DNA from 2 places in the Dyella aluminiiresistens genome. Region 1 is predicted to be linked to the other one. Evidence: riboswitches for the same ligand, from Rfam matches in the RefSeq annotation. Region 1 holds a riboswitch; the other holds the start of a gene.

Region 1 (3,408 bases):
GCGATCACCAGCATCCGACCAAGCAGCACCGCATCGGCGCGGCTCAGCCAGGCCAGCGGAGTGTGCTGGCTGCTCTGGCTGCGGAACATTTCCGCCAGCCCCGGCACCCGACGATCGGCGACCTGTGCCAGCGCCTCGGGCGTCACGTCGCGTGGCCCCAGCCCGGTACCGCCGGTACACAGCACCAGCGACACGCCGGCAGCCGCCAGTTCGCGCAGGTGCCCGGACAGCGCACCTGCGTCGTCGGCACGTACCTCGGCCGGCCCGATCTCGGCGCCGAGCGCATGCAGACGTTCGACCAGCAGCGGGCCGGAGATGTCCTCGTAGTCACCGCGGTGCGCACGGTCGCTGAGCGTGATCACAGCCGCGGACACACCGTCCAGCCGTGCCACGGCCTGCGGGCGGTAATGCGCTTTCTCGGCATCGCTGAGGCCATCGGGGTGGAACCACAAACCTTTCTTGCCGCCTTCCTTGAACAACAGGCGCACGCCACCGATGGCCAGTGCCGGCTGCACCGGTTTGGTCAGGTCGTAGAGCGTTAGCAGGGCCGCGTTGACCCCGGCCAGCGCTTCCATCTCCACCCCGGTACGGGCACAGGTGGCCACTTCGCAGTAGACCCGGATCGCCTGGCGCTCCGGCACCGGTTCGCAGCGCAGTTCCAGATATTCCAGCGGCAGCGGATGACACAGCGGCATCAGCTGCGAAGCATTCTTGGCACCCTGCAGGCCGGCGACCTCGGCCATGGCGATGGCATCGCCCTTGGGCAGGTGTCCGGCCACGATATCGTCGAAGGCCGAGCCGGCGTAAAGCTCGCCCACCGCGACCGCGCGCCGGGGCGTGGCACGTTTGCGGCGCACATCGGCCATATGGAAATAAGCGCGTTCCTCGCGCTGGGACATGAATCAACCTCCGGTAGATGCCAGATGCGGGGTGATGCCGGTGCGGCCTTCGTGCAGGAAATGGCCCTGCTCCTTGCGACCGATCTGGCCGCCGATGGCCTGCACCAGTGCGTCCAACTGCTCGTCGTGCTGCAGGAACGGACGCAGGGGAATACCGAACTCGCCGAACAGGCAAAGCCGGAGATCGCCCGTGGCGGTGACGCGCAGACGATTGCAGCCGGCGCAGAAGTCTTTCGAATAGGGCGCGATGATGCCGATGCGTCCGGCGTAGTCCGGATGCCGGTATTCGCGGGCGGGGCCGGCATCGGCAGCGCGCGGCAAGGCCTGCCAGCCTGCGTCCTGCAGTTCGCTCTCGAGCACGCTGGCGCGCACGTGGTGGTCGCGGAAGAACGCGAGGTTGTCGCCGGTCTGCATCAGCTCGATGAAGCGCAGGCCCACCCGACGGTCACGCAGGTAGTCCAGCCAGCGCGGCAGCTCGCCGTCGTTGACGCCACGCAGCAGCACCGCGTTGAGCTTGACGGAAGGCAGGCCCGCAGCCAGCGCCATCTCCACGCCATGCAGAATGTCGTCCAGCCGGTCATGCCCGGTGATGCGCGCGAAGGCCGCGCGGTCGAGGCTGTCCACGCTGATATTGATGGCGTTGAGCCCGGCGTCCATCCACTCGCCCAGGCGGCGCGACAGCAAGGTGCCATTGGTGGTCATCGCCAGCTTGTCGACACCCGGCACCGCCGCCGCGGTCCGCAGCACGTCGACCAGGTCGTTGCGCACGCTGGGCTCGCCGCCGGTGATCCGCACCTTGTGCATGCCCAGCGCCGAGAATCCGCGCAGCAGGCGAGCGATTTCGTCCAGCGACAACGGCCCGGCCAGGCCTGCCTCGGCATGGTAGCCATGCGGCAGGCAATACGTGCAACGGAAGTTGCACGCGGGGATGATCGACAGTCGCAGGTACGGAAAACGGCGACCGTAGCGATCGGCCAGCGGGGTCATGCGATGTGCTCCTTTCCAAAGTGCGGGAGGCGGACGCGTTTCCCCGTCCGCCCGGTGATCCGGAGATCACGGACGCAACGCCATGTTTCCGGGGAAACGTAGGCCCTGCGCCTCGGAGTTGCGGCTTCGATTGTGCCTCCCGGCACTATCGTCTGTCGATGACCGGAAGGTGGAACAGCCGCCGGATCGACCGGCGAAAACCGCACCCTCGCAACGGTCAGCGCATCTGCAGCACGATGACGTCGCTGCTGGCCGGGTTGGTCCGTTCGCGCAGCTTCTTCACCGCCTGTGGCGAGACGCTGCCACCGGTGTTGCCCCACGAGGTGCGCACGAAGCTCAGCACGTCGGCGATATCCTGATCGGACAACTGGTCGCGGAAGGGAACCATGCGGTAGGCATCCGGCACGCCGGCCGCGACCACGCGCGCGGAACCGTTCAGCGTCACGTTGATGGACGACGCATCATCCTCCGCCATCGACGATGCGGAGCCTGCCAGCGGCGGAATCCACTGCTGCTGGCCCTGCCCTTCCCGGCCATGGCAGAAGCTGCACTTCGCCATGTAGATCCGTGCCCCCGCGGTATCCGCAACCGGGCCGGACGCCGATGCCGCATGCACGGAGGTCGAGGCAGGTTGCGCTGAGCCACCCGCGACAGCGAGCCCCGGCAGCGACTTCAGGTAATAGGCGATGGCCTTCAGGTCGCCATCGGTCATGAACTGCGTCGAATTGTTGAATGCATCGGCCATCGAGCCAAAGACCACGGCGTGCATGTTCCGTCCGGTCCGGAGGAACTGGATGATGTCCTGCCCGCTCCATTGGCCCAGCCCCATGCCCCCGTCGCCACGCAGACTGGGCGCATACCACCCATCCAGCCCCGCGCCGGACAGATACAGCGGACTGCGTCCGTCGAGCGCCTTCTCGTTCATCAACGATCCGCGCGGGGTATGGCAGCTTCCGCAATGCCCGGGCCCCTGCACGATATAGGCGCCGCGATTCCACAGCTGCGCGTCGGCCTGGCTGGTCGGCATCGGCTGGTACGGCTCCGACCGTGCGAAAGCCACGTTCCAGAGCGCCAGCGGCCAGCGCATGTTCATCGGCCACGACATGGTCGTGGGCCGGTTCGGCTGGTGCACCGGATGCACGTCATGCATGAAGTAGGCATAGAGCGCGCGGACATCGCTGTCGCTGAGCCTGGCATAGGACGGATACGGCATCGCCGGATAGAGCCGATGACCATCGCGCGCCACGCCATGACGTACCGCCCGGTCGAAGTCTGCCAGGCTGTAGGCGCCGATACCGGTCGCCTTGTCGGGCGTAATGTTGGTGGTGAAGATCGTCCCCAGCGGCGTCGCCATCTTCAGGCCACCGGCAAACGGCTTGCCGTCCGCCGTGCTGTGGCAGGCCACGCAGTCGCCGAGCCGCGCGACGTACTCGCCTTGTGCGATCAGGGCCGCCGATGGCGTGGCGGTGGCCGTGACGCCGTCGAACGGCGACGACGGCGTGCGCGTCACGAACCATGCCGT
Region 2 (3,408 bases), 110 kb from region 1:
AGGGCGGGATCCGTCCCAATGCTGCAAGCAGCACGCCGAATGCAGCGCGCAGACCCTCCTGGCTGAGGGTCAGGCTGCCGTCTGGCGCAGGGTACGAGGAGATCCGTCAGATTGTTGCCACGCACCAGTTGAACACGGTGTGCGCGGAGTCAAAATGCCCGAACATCGCCGAGTGCTGGGGCCGCGGTACCGCCACACTGATGCTGATGGGTTCGGTCTGCACCCGCGCGTGCAGGTTCTGCGCCGTCAGCACCGGTAATCCCCATGGCTGGCTCGATCCGCTGGAACCGATGCAGGTAGCCGATGCGGTGGCGCTGATGAAACTGCAGTACGTGGTGTTGACATCGGTTGATCGCGATGACCTTGCCGACGGCGGAGCCGCGCATTACGCGGCCTGCATCAGGGCAATCCATCAACGTTCGCCGCAAACGGAGGTGGAGGCACTGACACCCGATTTTTCCGGCAGGCTGGATGCCGTGGCGACGGTGCTGGACGCCGGTCTGGTTACCTACGCGCAAAACATGGAAACGGTTGAGCGGCTCACTCATCCCGTGCGCGATCCGCGCGCAGGCTACGCACAGACCTTGGCAGTACTGGCATTTGCCAAGCGTCACGCACCCGCCACACTGACCAAGAGCGGCCTGATGCTGGGCTTGGGCGAGACGGATGCAGAAATCGATCGCACACTGGACGATCTGCGTGACGCCCAGGTCGACGTGATCACGCTAGGACAGTACATGCGACCTACCCCGCATCACCTGCCGATACGGAGATTCGTCACCCCCGAGCAATTCCTCCGCTACCGCGAACTCGCACTGGACAAGGGCTTCCTGGAAGTCGTGGCCGGGCCGCTGGTGCGCTCCAGCTATCGCGCAGAACGCGTACTGGAGCACAATAATCTTGGCTTGTGAAACAACATTCCCGAGCCCGATCCTGAACCTTTTTCGTGAGCCTCGTCATGGACCATCCAATATTTTCGCATGCCACACCCGAGCTGGCGCGCAAGCATTGTGAACTGGCGCCTGAACCACTCAAGGCATTCAGTGCCGCCGTATTTGCCTAAGGCGCACTGCCCGTCGTCACCAAGCAGCTGATTGCCGTGGCGGTGGCGCATGTCAGCCAATGTCCATATTGCATCAAGGGACACACCCGCGCGGCGCTGAAGCTCGGTGCCTCGAGGAGCAGATCATGGAAGCGATCTGGGTAGCCGCCGAGATGCGCGCCAGAGGTGCCTATGCGCATTCTGCGTTGGCGCTGGACGCCATGCAGCATAAACACGATGCTCATTGAGTTGCCAGGCAATCACGCGCCTCGCCACCGAGCACGTCCGAGACCTGGCGAGCCGGGCCAGGCCTATGCTCGACGGGTCGTTCGCCCGACTGATCGCATATTCAAGATTACTGCTAGTCTTTCAATGGAAATCTGACGGGGAATGACGATGACAACGCGCATGATGGGCTGGTCGGAACGTGCCCCGCTGTGGCGGGTTTTCTGGCTTTACGGCGTGATCCCCAGCAACCTGCTGTGGGCAATCACGCTGGCAATGATGTCTGCCGGGTCCCACACCACTCTCGTCCGCATCCTGCTGGCTTTCCTGCTCATCTTCACTGCATGGATCGTCCGCGCCGTGTGGCTTGCGGCGCCCAACGCAGTGGATCACCGTTACAGTACGGTCGCCAGAGCGCTGACGGTCGCTTGGGGTATCAATACAGTGCTGCTGGTGTTTTTCCTGCAACTGCAACCGCAACTGCTGCGCTGAGTGAGACGTCCGGACCGGCGTAGCCTGCCAAGGCGATTGAGCGCGGCAGCTTCAGCGACACGATCCTTGAAGGTCACATTGGGCATGCGCTGATGGCGCTCGGCCAGTCAGTCGTCTTCGCGCAAACAGCGGCAGTCATCATTGCGTGAACCCCTTTCTTTTCTGATGTCGATCAGGTGTCATCGTCCCGGACTGGATTAGACTTCCGATCGACAAGCGGTGTGATGTCTCCACCCGCTCCCAGTCCAGCCACCTACGTTTCGCAAGGAATACGGCGCCCGGACCGTGGCCTACCAGGCTACCAGGATCGATCTGGAAACGGCTCGGTCTCCCGACTCGGAACGGAGTGACAATGCAGACGCTGACGGACCCTCAGGGACGGTCGTTTCTCTACCTACGCCTCTCCTTGACGGAGGCATGCAACTACCGCTGCAGCTATTGCCTGCCTGATGGATACGTGGCCGACGGCAAGCCGAAGTTCCTTGCGCTGGACGAAATCCGCCGGCTGGTACTGGCATTTTCCACACTCGGCATGAGCAAGATTCGCCTGACTGGCGGCGAACCCAGCCTGCGCAAGGATCTCCCCGGAATCATCCAGACAGTGGCCGCTGTACCGGGCATCAAGAAGATCGCCCTGACCACCAACGGCTGCCGCCTGCCGCATCTGGTGGAGTCCTGGCGCGAATCGGGACTGACCGCACTGAGCGTCAGTCTCGACAGTCTGAATGGAACACGCTTCTTAGCCATTACCGGGCATAATCGCTTTGCCGAGGTGGTCGCTGGCATCGACAAGGCCCTGACGCTGGGATTCGACGCCGTGAAGATCAATGTGGTGCTGCTGCGCGACAGGAACGATGACGAGCTGCCGGCATGGCTCGAATACGTGCGCGAGCGCGAGGTTTCGGTGCGCTTCATCGAACTGATGCGCACCGGTGAGAATCGCGCCTACTTCGAACGCCATCATCTGCGCGCCAACTTGATCGAACAGCAGCTGCACGAGGGTGGCTGGTCGCTGCTACCACGGGCCGCCGACGCCGGCCCGGCGTGCGAATATGCGCACCAGGACTACCACGGACGTATCGGCATCATCGCGCCGTATGCGAAAGACTTCTGCGCCGGATGCAACCGTCTGCGCGTGACTGCACGCGGTGACCTGCGGCTGTGCCTGTTCGGCGATTTCGGCATCCCGCTGCGGCAGCTGCTGCAATCCGACGCCGACCAGGACCCTCTGGTTTCGCGCATCGCAACTCAGCTCGGCCTGAAGGCGGCCGGCCATGGTCTGCATCAGGGATTGACCGGCATCACCCCGCACCTGGCCTCGATTGGAGGATGAACACGACGCTGGCGACGGTAAATCCGCCAGAGTTCCAGATGACCGGTGCATGCCGTTGCGGCGAACGTCATGCAAGATGATTCAGTACACGACGAAGCGGACTGATGAATGCCATGGCCCATGTTACGAACGTGATGCACAGGAAGAACGGTGCTAGCCAGTCGAGAAAGCCCAGCTCCAGTGCCTGTGATATCGCATGCGTGCTGACCGAGAAGATGAGCCCGTACAGCCGCACCGCTGGTCAGTCGGTCAGACCTCTGCGAGCGCCTCGATCTCGTCCAGGCCGCGCACGTCATGTTTATCTTTCAACTCGAGT

Evidence for each region. Region 1 has a riboswitch for molybdenum cofactor ahead of moaA (GTP 3',8-cyclase MoaA). Riboswitches for the same ligand answer to the same signal wherever they lie in the genome.
Region 2: it holds a riboswitch for molybdenum cofactor, as region 1 does, so the genes downstream of both, moaA (GTP 3',8-cyclase MoaA) here and moaA (GTP 3',8-cyclase MoaA) in region 1, are expected to answer to the same signal.

The regions. Positions count from the first base shown of each region.
Region 1 covers NZ_CP132911.1:1,717,054-1,720,461, reverse strand. Annotated here, with positions in the region: gene moaCB (bifunctional molybdenum cofactor biosynthesis protein MoaC/MoaB) at 1-899, opposite strand, end outside; gene moaA (GTP 3',8-cyclase MoaA) at 903-1,886, opposite strand; molybdenum cofactor riboswitch at 1,879-2,016, opposite strand; gene RA164_RS07490 (c-type cytochrome) at 2,104-3,408, opposite strand, start outside.
Region 2 covers NZ_CP132911.1:1,825,542-1,828,949, reverse strand. Annotated here, with positions in the region: gene lipA (lipoyl synthase) at 1-911, shown strand, start outside; gene RA164_RS08020 (carboxymuconolactone decarboxylase family protein) at 1,100-1,207, shown strand; gene RA164_RS08015 (hypothetical protein) at 1,439-1,759, shown strand; molybdenum cofactor riboswitch at 1,985-2,122, shown strand; gene moaA (GTP 3',8-cyclase MoaA) at 2,112-3,092, shown strand; gene RA164_RS08005 (peptidylprolyl isomerase) at 3,342-3,408, opposite strand, start outside.